Regions from separate parts of the Acidiphilium sp. JA12-A1 genome, predicted to be linked through region 1. Evidence: riboswitches for the same ligand, from Rfam matches in the RefSeq annotation. Region 1 holds a riboswitch; the other holds the start of a gene.

What was found. A riboswitch is a leader RNA that binds a small molecule or an ion and turns the genes downstream of it on or off. The one in region 1 is predicted to bind fluoride.
Region 2: it holds a riboswitch for fluoride, as region 1 does, so the genes downstream of both, crcB (fluoride efflux transporter CrcB) here and RT91_RS07365 (respiratory chain complex I subunit 1 family protein) in region 1, are expected to answer to the same signal.

Annotation. Positions count from the first base shown of each region.
Region 1 is NZ_JFHO01000038.1:13,449-20,564, forward strand. It holds gene RT91_RS07355 (proton-conducting transporter membrane subunit) at 1-219, opposite strand, end outside; gene RT91_RS07360 (hypothetical protein) at 221-901, opposite strand; gene RT91_RS07365 (respiratory chain complex I subunit 1 family protein) at 901-1,854, opposite strand; fluoride riboswitch at 1,941-2,003, opposite strand; gene RT91_RS07370 (Coq4 family protein) at 2,213-3,034, opposite strand; gene RT91_RS07375 (L,D-transpeptidase) at 3,083-3,820, opposite strand; gene RT91_RS07380 (SCO family protein) at 4,181-4,735, opposite strand; gene RT91_RS07385 (methyl-accepting chemotaxis protein) at 4,735-6,348, opposite strand; partial or broken gene RT91_RS22500 (hypothetical protein) at 6,732-7,082, opposite strand.
Region 2 is NZ_JFHO01000029.1:9,296-16,411, forward strand. It holds gene RT91_RS05395 (ABC transporter permease) at 1-2,081, opposite strand, end outside; gene RT91_RS05400 (ABC transporter ATP-binding protein) at 2,088-2,840, opposite strand; gene RT91_RS05405 (DUF190 domain-containing protein) at 2,944-3,267, opposite strand; gene crcB (fluoride efflux transporter CrcB) at 3,269-3,646, opposite strand; fluoride riboswitch at 3,780-3,841, opposite strand; gene RT91_RS05415 (anion transporter) at 3,902-5,146, opposite strand; gene RT91_RS05420 (ABC transporter permease) at 5,307-7,116, opposite strand, start outside.

The DNA.
Region 1 (7,116 bases):
GATGATCCAGGCGCCGAGCGGATCGACGATCAGGTAGCGCCCGAGATAGCGGGCGCCGGCGGCAGGGGCGGAAACCGTCATCGCGACCGCGGCGATGAAGCAGAGCCCGGCCGCGGCGAGGTTGAGCCGCTCCGCGAGACGCGGCCGCGGCGCGGCCAGCATCGCCAGCACCGCGAGTGCCGGCGCGCCGATCAGGACCGATGTCGCGATCCCGGTCATCTCAGCCCACCAGCCGCCGCAGTTGCAAGGCACTCGTGCTGCCGACCTGCCCGACGAGATAACGCACCAGCACGCCGAAGCAGACGACGACGATGAGCAGGTCGAACAGGATCACGAGTTCGAGCAGCATCGGCATGCCGGGCACGAGAATCTGCGTGCCGAGGAAAATGCCGTTCTCGAGGACCAGCAGCCCGAGAACGTGACTGACCGCCTCGTGCCGCACCGCGAGCATCAGATAGCCGATCAGCTTCATCGACAGCATGACCGTCAGCGCCAGCACGACGACCTCGGCTGTCAGGTGCAGCGCCTGCGTCATCCGCGCGGCGACGACGAGCGAGAACACGACGGCGCCGGCGCCCAGCACCAGACTCGACCCCGGTCGCAGCAGCGGCTCGAGTTCCCGCTCGATCGTCAGCCGCCGGATGATGCGGAGCAGCAGGTAGGGCAGCAGCGTTCCCCGGAACGCCAGGGTCAGCAGCGCGATGACATAGAGTTCGGGATAATGGTCGATATACCCGACCGCCGCCGAGAGCAGAGCGATCGCCCACGATTCCGCGGCGAAGGCGATGAGGTAATGCCGCAGCCAGCGCGAGCCGAGCATGACGAAGGCAAGCAGCAGGCTCGCGATGGCGAGAACGCCGAACAGCGAGGCTTCGACCGGCGTCGCGTGAAACCCGTGCATCACCCGAGTCCGATCTGCGTGCCGATGATGGCGAGGACCGCCAGCAGGAACGAAACCGCGAGCGGTTCCTGATAGCGGTAGAAGCGCAACCGCGCCTGGATCGTGTCGACCGTCACGATGGCACAGGCGACGATGACGAATTTCACGATCACGCCGGCCGCGCTGCCGAGCACGCCCGGCGCCAGCCCGCGCGTGGAGAGGAACCACGGCATCGTCAGCACGTTGCAGAAGATCGTGTAGAGGATGAACTGCTTCATCATCGACGCCCATTTGAGCAGGGCGTGCAGCGGGCCGGCATATTCGAGCACGCGCGCCTCCTCGATCATGTAGACCTCGATATGCGTGCTGGAATGGATCGGCAGCCTGTCGGTCTCGACCGTCAGCAGGATGAAGAACGCGGCGACCAGGAACAGGTGCGCGGGACCGAGATAGACCGCCGGGCTCGCCACCAGCAGGTGGTTCACCACGAAGGGCAGCATCGACCGCGCGAACAGGGTGATGCCGACGAAAACGAGGATCAGCGTCGGCTCCGCGAGAATGCCAATGACCGCCGCGCGGCTGGACCCGATCCCGCCATAGGCACTGCCGGTATCGAGCCCGGCCAGGGTGATCATGAAGGAGCCGAGCGTCAGGATCAGCCCGCCGCCGAGAATGTCCCCCATGTTCGAGAGCGGCAGCGGATAGTTTGTCAGCACCGGAATGAGGATCGGCACCGTCATCATGCAGGTGAAGGCGACGACGGGCGTCACCCAGAACAGCCACGAGGCCGTCTCCGGCACGACGATGTCCTTGTGGAACAGTTTCCACAGATCCCGGTAGGGCTGCAGCACCCCCGGGCCGTGCCCGCGCTGGATCCGCTCCTCGAACTGGACGATGCACCCCTGGATGAACGGCGCCGCCGCGATCGTGAACGCCACCTGGCAGGCCTGCAGAATGGCGTCGCGCACGGTCATGAGCGCAACCGATGGTTCCGTCGGGCTGAATGAAGGCAGTTCCGGCCAATACGCACCATGATACCCGTCCTCCTCCGCTGTAGCGGATATGAACAGGAGTCATCGGCCCCACGGGCGGTTACACGGTGAACTCCATCACCGGCATCGGAATGCGATACAATTCAACCCTCGCCTGTCCGCCCACGCCTGTCAATCGGAATCGTCGAGGCCGAAGCACAGGGGGGCCGGACGGCGCGATCTCTTGGACTGTCCTCTACCGCAACGCACCGTCATCAATGTGGCGGATCCGCGATCAGCCCGGTCGGCTGCGCACCCACCGCTTCCGCGGGAGGCCGCGCCAGCGCCGGCGGATCAGAAATCAGACCGTCCGCGCCAGCGCGGAGAACGGCCCGCTGTTCCAACCCGTCGCCGTTCGGATGCGGGCGATCACCGCGCGATAGGCCACCGGTTCGGCGAGGTTGAGCCGGGCGCGCAGTTCGTCGAGATCCTCGGCCAGCAGCGCCTCGATATCGAGGCTCGGGATCCACGCCGCCGCGCGCCCGATCCGCCGCGCCTCGCGCACGGCGGCGAACACACCATCGCCGTCGAGCCCGGCCTTGCGCAGATAGCGCCGCACCACGAACGGGCCGGTCGTGCTGATCAGGCGGAAGGCGCGGATGCGAAGCTGCTCGTAACTCACCGCGAGCACACAGACCTCGCCCAGTTCGTCGCGGCCATAGCCGGTGAGGACATGATAGAGATCATGCATGTCGCGCGACGTGTAGCTGGAAAAGAGTCTGATCGGCTCGGGCAGTTCGCTGAGCTTCCGGGTCACCGCCGGCGTCGCCTCGATCAGGCCGCGCGCGGACAGCCCCTCGCGCTCCATGAAGGCGAGATAGTGCCGCCCGAGCGAATTCGGCTTCAGGGTACGCAGGTAGTCGTGATCATCGAGCGTGCGGGCGAGCGACCGCTTCTCGCGGATCACCGCCTGCCCGGCGGGGAACGATACGAAGCGGCGGAACACCCGGCGCTGCGAACGCCCGGCCAGCGCGATGCCCATCAGCGCCACCTGCTGGGTGTCCTCCGGGTCGCGGGCCAGGCGGATCAGCGCGCGCACCGCATCGAGTGGCCGGATGCGCTGCCGCGGAACGGTCGCCAGAACGGCGTCGATATCCTCGGGCCCGATGATGCTGGCGGTCATGCTTGTCCTCCGCGAACGGGGCTGGTGTTAACTTTGAAATATTCATTATCATTTTTTAGCAATTTCTGAAAAATCAAGATTGCCTGGCCCCGCGCTGGGGCCGGGAATGCGGCGCAGGCCGCCCACCCCCCGCGTGATCATCACCAGCGCGCCCGGCAGGATCATCCGCGCGAGGCGAATGACCGCGCCGGGCGCCATCTGCACGCACCCCCGCGATGCCGGCCGGCCGAGCATGCCGACATTGGCCGTCCCGTGGATGAAGATATCGCGCGCCAGCGTGTCGACATCGCCGCCCTGGTTCCAGCCCGGCTGCAAACCCTCGAGCAGCAGGATTCGCCCGACGATCAGCCGGCTCGCGGCAAGGTGACCCGGCGCGAGGACCGGCTTCGCGAACCGGCCGGTTGGCCCTGCGGCATTCAGGACCTGGTCCGCCGGCCCGCCCCGCCCGAGTTCGCCGACGACGCGAAATACCCCAACCGGCGTCCGGTCGCTGCCGCGGCGCTGGCCGACCCCGAAACGGGAGGTCGAAACCCGCCAGCCGGCGCGATACCGCCCGTCGCGAAACAGGTCGAGCCGCTCGCGCGCGATATCGACGACGATGAAATCCCGATCGCCCGGCGCCGGATACCGCCGCGCCAGCCGGCGCCAGTCGGCCGCGAAGGCCCGCCGCCGCCATCGCGCGCGCAGCACCGCAAGGTCGCGCCGAACCCGCGCCGGCAACCGCCGTTCCGCAACCCGCGCCTCACCCGCCGCCGCTTCCGGCCCCGCACTCCGCCGCGCGGGCACCGCCAACGCGCTTCCGGCGGATCCCAGCGCCAGCGCAACTGCCAGTCCATATCCGATCGCCCGAAGCCTCATCACCTCGCCCCGAAACCCTACGGAATCACCACAACCTGTGGGAGATCGGCATCTCCGCCGGCCACATCAAGTTCAGCCGGCGGAAACGCGCGAACAAATGCCCGGCACGCCCCTTGCGGATGATCGCAAAAGCGGGCGTTCCATCCCTGTCCGAGAGCAAGATGGTGTTGAGACCAACCGGGGGCGTCACGGGCTGGCGCACCTGCTGGCAGCCGAGGAGCGGTCAGGACGATGAACGACCTCTCGGAGACGGACGGCAGCGGATCAGATCATGGCATCGACCAGGGTTCACTCCCTGCCGGGTTTCGGAACCGGATATCGCCGCAGCGCGCTGGCGAGCGCATCGGCGGAAAGCCCGTCGGGCAGCACGGTTGCCAGTTGCCCCGACGGCGACAGGAGATAGATCAGGCCGCCATGGGTCGGCTGCCCATTCGGTCCGTTCGGCCAGGCCACATACACATGGAATGCTGCGATCGCTTCGCTTACCTGCCGTTTGCTCCCGCCAAGGCCTTCAATACGGGGAGAAAACAAAGAGGCGTAATGCGCCGCGGCCTTCGGACGATCATGCCGGGGATCCACAGTGATGAAGACCGCATCGAAAATCCTGTTGCGCGGATCTGCCATTTCCAGCGCCCGCGCGAGGTGCGTCAAGGTTGTCGGGCAACGATCTGTGCATTTCGTATAGCCGAAGACCACCAGCAGATATCGCCCACGGAACCGCGCCTGCGTCACCACCTTCCCGGCGCCGTCCTGCAGGGCGAATCTGAAAGCCGGCGGCGGTGCCGCGATGCAGGCGGCGGGCCAACCAGCCAGTCCGGCAAGAAGCGCCCGACGGCCAGGCATCAGGCCATTTCCTTCGCTGCCGCCGGCCGATACCGCGATGGGGGAGCCGCGGCATCGTCGACAACGAAGCGTTGCTGAAGTGTCATCATATGCCGCGCCTCAGCAAGAAGGCTATTGGCCGCGGCGTTCGCCTCTTCCACCATAGCGGCATTCTGCTGCGTTACCTGATCCATGTCGCCGACGGCCTGGCTGACCATTTTCAGTGACGAGGCCTGTTCGTTCGCGGTATCGCTGATCCGCCGGACCATTTTGTCGATGTCGTTGACCTGCGACGCCAGGCTCGCCAGCACGGCACCGGTTCTGTCGACGGATTCAACACCTGATCTGACCTGGGTTTCGGCCGTGGCGATCAGCTCCCTGATTTCCTTGGCGGCATCGGAGGTCCGTTGGGCAAGAGCGCGTACTTCCGAAGCGACCACCGCGAAGCCCCGTCCCGCATCGCCTGCGCGTGCGGCCTCCACACCGGCATTCAATGCCAGCAAGTTGGTCTGGAAGGCGATGTCGTTGATCACACCGATAATTTGCGCGATCTGCCGGGACGATTCATCGATCCGTCCCATCGCTGTCATCGCCTCATTCACGACTTCGCTTGACGCACGGGTCATTTCATGCGCCTTGCCGGCCAGATCGCGCGTGCTCACCACGTCATCCAGAGTCCGGCTGAGCCCCTGCGAAACTTCGGCGACCGTCGCCGCAGTTTCCTCAAGCGAAGCGGCCTGCCGTTCGGTCCGCCGCGCCATGTCTTCCACGGCAGTGGCAATCTCTGCTGAGCCACTTTCGACCGTTCCCGCCTGAACCACCAGGTCACGAATCACGTCATTCAACTGCTGCGCCGCAGAGTTGAAATCACGACGCAGGACATCGTATTCGGAAGGAAACGCATCGGTCAGCCTCTCGTTCAGCTTGCCGTGCGCAAGGCCGGATAATCCGCCGGCCAGCGCATCGACAACGTCCTGAAGCCGTGCGGCCTCCTGCTCGCGGGCTCTTGCCTGCGCCGCCTGTTCGGTTGCGCGGGCAGAACGTTCATCCAGTGCCTCCCGTCCTGCTCGTTCAGCTTCCTGCGTGGCCAATTCGGCCCGTCTGACGCTGTTTTCGCTGTCCTCGAACAGGGCATTAATCGAATTTGACATCAGTATGAGCGAAGCCGCTTCGGCGACGAGGATCGAGGCATGCAGAATAACCCGCCGGAAATCCGCGCCGTCAGGAAACACCAAAGCCGGAGCGATAAAGTTCAACAAGAGGTGATGAACCGCGACAGCACCCGTCGCCATGATGATTGCGTCGCGGTCGCAGCTGGCCGCAATGACAGCAAGGGCTGCAAAATAGTACATGTGCAGATCAATCTGCATTTCGCTGCCTCGCGCGGCCGCAACCATCACCGAAATGACCGCAACGAATGCGACCGCGGTCGTCAGGCGCGAGGACTTGCCCAATGGCGCCACTTTCCAGCAAATGTGGCAGATGCCGGCAAGCACGATGCCCATGATCAGCGGCGCAATCCAGCCATTGTCCGAGAGATATCCGGTGAGAGCTGCAGCGCCGGCATTCGCCCACATCCAGATGACCAGAAGGCGGCTGACGGAAAGGCGCAAGGTACTGATCTTGTCAGTCATGACCGAGTGTCCTTCACGGGGATGACCGAACACCCGCCGAGATAACGCGAATCGAGTACGGCCCACGCACCGGTTGAAAGAGGCGCCATCCCGCCAGACGCCGGCGCGAGGACGACGATATTCTTGGACAGCCCAAACCGGACCACAGACCCCGCCTTCATGGCGGCAAGAAAGATCTGTGTTGTGGTCCACCACGGCGGATACAGAAGCGCGACCGTACGACTACCCGGCACAGGCCTTAGTTCCAGCCAGATACACGCCAGCGCCGAAATCACCATAAGTCCGAGCCCGGGAAGCCATTGAATCAGACGAGAAGCCATAAATATTATCTACTTGTTTCGATAAATAACTCCGTCAATCTGATAGAGCCAACCATTTTAACGTTAGGTAAAAGGGCCAAAATTTCCGTGTGTTACATTCTGTTCCGACTCGGACATGCAACGAGCAAACCCTCGGGCAAGGAGCATGACGGAGGCGGCATAGAGGGGGATTTCGGCTGAGGTGACGGTTGCCTCGAAGTCCTTGGCAAGCCGACCGTTCCGATTGATAGGTGCGAAGTAGCGTTCACCGACCAACCGCCAAGCTTGGACGGCGAAGCCGACTTAGTCCTTGGGTTTGCACACCGTGGCGATCGTGATTGGACTTGCGGAGGCAACGCGATCACCGGCATATCCGGCATGGGCGTAAACGAGTGCCACGAACGGCCTGCGGCCCCGCGAAGCTCGCAATGCCGGGCGGTCCCTTCACCATCCGTAACCATCCGGCGGA
Region 2 (7,116 bases), on a different contig from region 1:
ACCCGCAGCGTCGCCAGTTCGCGCTCGCGCTCCGACAGCGCGATGCGGATCGCGTTGACGATCACCCCGACCGACAGCGCCGAGGCGAACCCGATGAAGAAACCAAGGAAGATGTCGATGGTCTCGCCCATCGTCCGGTGGAACGTGTCGATCGCCGCCCGGCGGAACTGGATCGCGGCAATCCCCGGCAGGGTCCGCAGCCGGGCGAGAAACGCCGCGCGCCGTGGTTCATCGAGCGTGACATGAACGCCCGAGAGCACGCTGCCATCGCCCATCCGCCGGTTGAGCGCGGCAAGGTTCATGTAGGCCGGCTTGCCGATATAGGTGTCGAACAGGCGGACGACCGGAACCGTCAGCACCGCGCGCCGCCCTTCGAGCAACTGCACGCGGACCGGATCGCCGATGCCGGCATGCAGCAGCCCCGCCAGCTGGCGCGACAGCACCAGCCCGTCCGCCGGCATGTCGATCGGCCCCCGCGCCACGTCGTGCACCGGGGCGAGGCGCGCGCCGGCCGGCACGCCGATCACCGGTTCGCGCTGTTCGGCCCGGCCGCGCGCGAGCCGCGCCGGCACGATGCGGAACGGCTCCGCCGCCAGCACGCCCGGCAGATGCCGGATATCGTCGAGAACGCCGCGCGGCCGCAGGTCGTTGAAGGTGATCGTCGCGTCCTGCCGCTGGCCGCGCTCGTAATGCGTCTCGACCAGCGCGTTCACCGCATCGACCCATTGCAGCGCGAGGATCAGCACGCCGACCGAGAGCGCGAGGCCGGCGCTCGCCAGGAAGGCGCGCAGCGGCCAGCGCAGCATGCGGCGGACGATCATCCGGCTCGGCCCGTCGAGGAACCGCCCCAGCGCCGCCGGGCCGAGGCGAGACCGCCGATAGACCGCCGGCGGCGCCGGCTGCATCGCGATCGCCGGCGGCAGCCGCGCGGCGCGGCCCACCGCCCCCATGCCGCCGGCGAGCGAGGTGGCCAGGCTCACCGCGGCGGCGATCGCGAAACTCCGTGGCCCCGGCTGGTAGAGCAGGAACGGAAAGCGGAAGAACTCGCGATAGAGCCTGGTGTTCCAGTTGCCGAGCGCGGCGCCGAGCACCGCGCCCAGCACGATGCCGCCGGCGGCGATGGCGAGCACCAGCTTCGCGTAATGCCAGAAGATCGCCCCGCCGCCATACCCGAACGCCTTGAGCAGGCCGATCTCCCGCCGCTCGGTCGCGACCAGCCGCGCCATCACCATGTTGGTGAGGAAGGCGGCGACGCCGAGAAAGATCGCCGGCATCAGCCGCGACATGTTCTTCTGCTGCGCGATCTCGTTGCTCAGGAACCAGTTCGAGACCTGTTCGGCGCGGTCATAGGCGCCGGTGCCGCCATAACGGGCGAGCAGCGCGTCGAGCCGGGCGATCACCGGCTGCGGGCGCTGGCCGGGAGAGAGCGCGAGCGAGACATCGTCGAACGCGCCCTTCAGGCCGAAGGCGGCGGCAAGCTCGTCGCGCCCCATCCAGATCACGCCGAACCGCCGGTCATCCGGCATCAGCCCGCCGGGCGGAATCGCATAGACGAATTCCGGGCTGAGCGCGGTGCCGACGATGCGCAGCGCCACGCGCCGGCCGCGCAGCACCGCGCCGATCGTATCGCCCGGCCGCAGGTGATGCGCCTCGGCGAAGGGCTCGCCGACCACCGCCTCGCGCAGCCGGCCAGGCGCCGGCAGCCGGCCCGCGCGCAGGACCAGCGCGTTGAGCCGCTGCGGGCCGGATTTCGGCAGCGAGACCAGAGTCGCCACCACCGGCTCGCGATACCCCGCGACATCCAGCAGACCGGACTCGACGATTCGCGTCTCCACCACCCGCACGCCCGGAATCGCGGCGATCCGCGCCTCCAGCGAGTCCGGCGCGCGCTTCAGCCGGGCGAACACATCGGCGAAGCGCGCGCGCTCGTAATAGGCGCTGGTCGTCGCCTCCAGCGATTCGGTCGTGGTCAGCGCCATCACCATCAGCGCGACGCCGGAGGCGATCACCAGCGCGATCGCCAGCGCCTGCAGGCGCAGCCGCCACAGATCGCGCAGCAGCTTGCGGTCGAGGCTCGACACCGAGCGCTACCACACCAGCCCGGCCGGGCTGTGCCGGACCGGGTTGACCCGCGTGCCGACGATCCGCCCGTCGGCAAAGCTCAGCACGCGGTCGGCGATGTCGGCGATCACCGCGTTATGGGTGATGAGCGCCGTGGTGGTGCCGAGTTCGCCGTTCACCTTCAGGATCGCCTCGAGCACGAGAATGCCGGTGCGGCTGTCGAGCGCGCCGGTCGGCTCGTCGCAGAACAGCAGGTCCGGCGACTTGGCGATGGCGCGGGCGATGGCCACCCGCTGCTGTTCGCCGCCGGAGAGCTGGGCGGGGAAATGATCGAGCCGGTCGCCGAGGCCGACCAGCTCCAGCGCCGCCTCCGGCGCCATCGGCGCCTCGGCGATCTCGGTCACCAGCGCGACATTCTCCCGCGCGGTGAGGCTGGCGATGAGGTTGTAGAACTGGAAGACGAAGCCGACATGCCGGCGCCGGTAGCGGGTCAGCCCCCGCTCGCCGCCCTGCGCGATCGGCTGGCCGCGGAACAGCACCTCGCCGGCCGAAGGCGTGTCGAGCCCGCCGAGAATGTTGAGCAGCGTGGATTTCCCGCTGCCCGAGGGGCCGAGCAGCACGACCAGCTCGCCCTCGCGGAGCGTGAGGTCGACATCGCGCAGCGCCGGCACCTCCACCGCGCCCATCCGGTAGATCTTGGCCAGGCCGCGCGCCACCAGCGCGACCGGCGCCGCCCGCTCCTCGTCCGGCAACGCCACCCCGCCGGCGACAGGTTCCATGCCGCGCCTCCGCACGCATCACCGGCCGGAACCCTAGCGGCCGCGCGCTCCCCCATCATTGACGTCGATCAAGCGGGGGAGGGGGGAGCGTCCCCGCTTCGCGCTACGCGCGGCGATGGCGGGTGGCGGGCCAGGAAATGATGTGGCCGTCCGGCACCAGATCCGCGAGCGAATCGATCACCGATATCGCGGTGTCCGGCACGCAGCAGAACTCGATCATCAGCGGCAGGTCGACATCGAAATGCAGCAGGTCGGCGGCATGGATGATCTTCTGCCCGTTCATCCCCGCGATGCCCCGGAATACCGACACGCCGTCGAGATCGAAATCGTCGCGCAGCCGCGTCAGGATGTCCTCCATCAGGTGGCGTCGCCGCCCGTGATCGGTTTCGCTCAGCGCGATGCGCACCAGCGTGACCTGTTCTTCCATGTCAGACATTCCTTGCGATGTAGACGCCGAGAACGGCGCCGATGAACCCGAGCACGACCGACAGCAGCACGTAAAGCGCCGACTTCACGATCTCCCCGTTCTCCACCAGCATGAGCGTTTCGAGCTCGAAGGTCGAGAATGTCGTGTAGCCGCCGAGAAAGCCGGTGAGCACGCCGGTGCGGATCGCCGGATCGATGGCGACGCGCTCGGCGGTGAGCACGAAGAGAAAGCCGATCAGGAACGAGCCGAGCACGTTGATGCTGAGCACGGCGACGGGAAAGCCGCGCCCGAACAGGTTCTGCATGAAGATGGTCTGGCCGTAGCGCGCCCAGCAGCCGAGCGAGCCGAAAAAGGCGATGGCCGCAAGTGTCTTGATCATGAAACGCCTTCTTGTTGTGGCGGAAATGTCGGGAATGTCGAGGGGATGGCGGCGGGGCAGGGCGGAAGCCTGCCGGCCATGGCCGGATCGGCAATGTCTGAAACGCGCGTGCCTGTCCCTCCGCGGTTGACGGATCGAAACAGGAGTCATCAGCCCCGCGGGCGGTTCACGGCGAACCCCATCGCCGGCGCGGCCGGACCGCGCGGGACGTGTTTGCGATGCCGGGTCCGGGCTGTCAATCCGCCCCGGAACCGCCTAGCCGAGGCCGACGAGCCAGGCGGTGCCGAGCGCGATCGTGAGAACCGTGATGGGCAGGCCGAACTTCAGATAGTCGCCGAAGCCGATCCGCACGCCGGCGGCGCGCGCCCGCTCGGCGACGATGAGATTCGCCACCGATCCCGGCAGCGTCAGGTTGCCCGCGAGGGTGGACGCCATGGCGACGATGAGCCACGCCTGCCGCGGGTCGGCGAGATGGGCGATGAAGGGGCGCAGCACCAGCACCGCCGGCACGTTGCTGACCAGGTTCGACAGGATCGCGGTGAGCGGCACCAGCACCGCCGGCCGGCCCGGATGCAGGGCTGCGACGCGCCCGATCACCGCCGCGCCGATCACCTCGCGCTGCAACGCGGCGACGACGACGAACAGCCCCGCGAACATCAGCAGCAGCGACCAGTCGACGCCGGCGAGCAGGCGCTGGCTCTTCACCCCCGGCGTCAGCATGATCAGCGCGGCGGCCACCAGCGCCGCCTCCGCCGGGCGCATGCCGCCGAGGCAGGCGATGACGAACAGCACCAGCAGCACGACCGACTTGCCGATGAGCCCGCCATGCGGCCGGCGCCGCGCGGCGGATGCCGCCGGCGGCGTCAGCGCCTCGAAGCCCGCGCGATGCAGCAGCCGGATGACGAGGAAGACGATCGGCAGCCCGAGCAGCGCGACCGGCACCAGCGCGCCGGCGAACGCGGCATAGCCGATGCCGGAGAGGCTGCCGATGATCATGTTCTGCGGGTTGCCGGTGATCGTCGCCACCGACCCGACATTCGAGGCGGTCGCCAGCGCGACGAGATAGGGCAGGGGCTGTTTCCGCCCCGCCCGGCACGCTTCGAGCACCAGCGGCGTGAGCACGACGCAGACCGTGTCGTTGACCAGCACCGCCGAGAGCAGCCCGGCCATCGCGACGGTGAGCGCCAGCAGCGCATCGGTGCCGGAGGCGCGCGAGAGCACCGCCCCGGTGATCCGCTCGAAGAACCCGGCCCGGCGCAGCGCCGCGGCGAGGATCATCATGCCGAGCAGCAGCGCGATCGTGTCGAAATCGATCGCGGCGACCGCCTGCCGGAGCGTCAGCGCCCCGCTCGCGACCATCAGCACCGCGCCGACGAAGGCGATCCCCGCGCGGTCGAGCCGGAAGAACGGCAGCCGACCCAGCGCCACCCCGGCGTAGGTCAGCGCGAAGATCGCCACCGTCGCGGCCGGCTGCCATGATCCGAAGAGGTCGCCGTGCATGGCGCGGACCTTGCGCTCAGCGGCCGCGGCGGAGAAGGTACGCCGCCTGCCGGCCGCGTCGCTGCCCCGGCCGTGCCCGCCCGTATCGAATCCTGCATCTCATGGCGGAAGGATAGGCGAGGCGGCCGGGTTTTGCACGCGGCCCCGTGGCCGGCCGGCGTCACTCGTAGCGCAGCGCCTCGATCGGATCGAGCCGCGCCGCCTTCCGCGCCGGGTAGAACCCGAACGCCACGCCCACCGCGACCGAGAACAGGAACCCGCCCGCCACCGCCAGCAGCGAAACCGGCGCCGGCCAGCCCGCGAACAGCGTGATCCCGCCGGACAGCGCGACCCCGAGCACGATCCCGCCAAGCCCGCCGGTGACGCTGAGGAACACCGATTCGGCCAGGAACTGCAGCAGCACATGCAGCCGCCGCGCCCCGATCGCCATCCGCAGCCCGATCTCGCGGGTCCGCTCCGTCACCGACACGAGCAGGATGTTCATGATCCCGATGCCGCCCACCAGCAGCGAGATCGACGCGACGATGGCCAGCAGCAGCGACATGATCCGGCTCGACCCCTGCGCCGCCGCGGCGATCTGGCTGAGATTGCGCACCGAGAAATCCTTGAGCCCGTTCGGCTGGATGCGGTGGCGCACCGACAGCGTGCCGCTGATCTGCTCCATCGCCTCCGCCACCGCGTCCGGCGAGACCGCCTGGGCGAACAGCTGGTTCACGTACCCGGTCAGCCGCAGTTGCAGGCCGTAGGGGTTGGGCCAGGCCGGATAGGCCCAGTTCAGCGGCGCATCCTGCCGGCTGGGCGTCGCGGTGCCGAGCACCCGCTGCTCGGCGGTGCTGAAGGGCAGCATCACGATATCGTCCTGGTCGGTGCCGAACGCCGTCTGCCCCTTGCCCGCCAGCACGCCGATCACCCGGATCGGCGTGCCCTTCACCAGGATCGTCGCCCCCACCGGGTCCTCGCCGGGCGCGAAGAGCTGCTGGCGCACGGTCTGGCCGATCAGCCCGACCAGCGCGCCGTTCCTCTCGTCCTGCGCGCCGATCGGCCGCCCCTCGGCGACGCGCCAGTTGGTCATCGCCGGATAGTCGATGCTGACGCCGGCGATCGCCGTGGTCCAGTTCTGGCTGGCATAGCGCACCTGTCCGGCGGCGCGGATGAGATAGCCGATCCGGCTCACCGCCGGGTCTTCCCGCAGGATCGCCCGCGCGTCGTCCACCGTGATGGTCGAGGCGCTGCCGAACCCCGCCCGCGCGCCGCCGGCCGTCGTCGCCCCGGGCAGCACCACGAGCAGGTTGGTCCCGAGGCTCTCGATCTGCTTGCGGATCGCCTGGTTCGCGCCCTGGCCCACCGCGACCATGGTGATCAGCGCGGCGACGCCGATGAACACGCCGAGCATGGTCAGCGCCGAGCGCAGCCGGTTGCGGGCCAGCGCCTGCACCGCGGCGCCGACGATCATGGCGCCGAACGCCCAGGCGATGCCGGCGCGCCGCCGCGTCGGCGCGGCATCCGGCGTTTCATTGGGCGCGGCGTCTGGCGCGGCCTCTGCCACCGCCGGCGCCGCTTCACCCCGCGCCTTTTCCCGCCGCTCGTCGCCGACGATCCGCCCATCGCGCATCGTCAGCACCCGATCGGCATAGGCGGCGATGTCCGGCTCGTGGGTGACGACGAGGATCGTCGTGCCCCGCTCGCGGTTGAGCGCCGCCAGCGTTTCCATGATCTCGTGCGACGTCCTCGTGTCGAGATTGCCGGTGGGTTCGTCGGCCAGCAGCAGGCGCGGCGCGTTGATCAGCGCGCGGGCGATGGCGACGCGCTGCTGCTGCCCGCCCGAAAGCTGCGAGGGCGTGTTGCCCTCCCTTCCGGCCAGCCCCATCTGCCCGAGCGCCCGCAGCGCGCGGGCGGTGCGCGAGCCGCCCTTCACCGGCCCGTCCGAGGCGTAGAACAGCGGCAGCGCCACGTTGTCGAGCGCGCTGGTC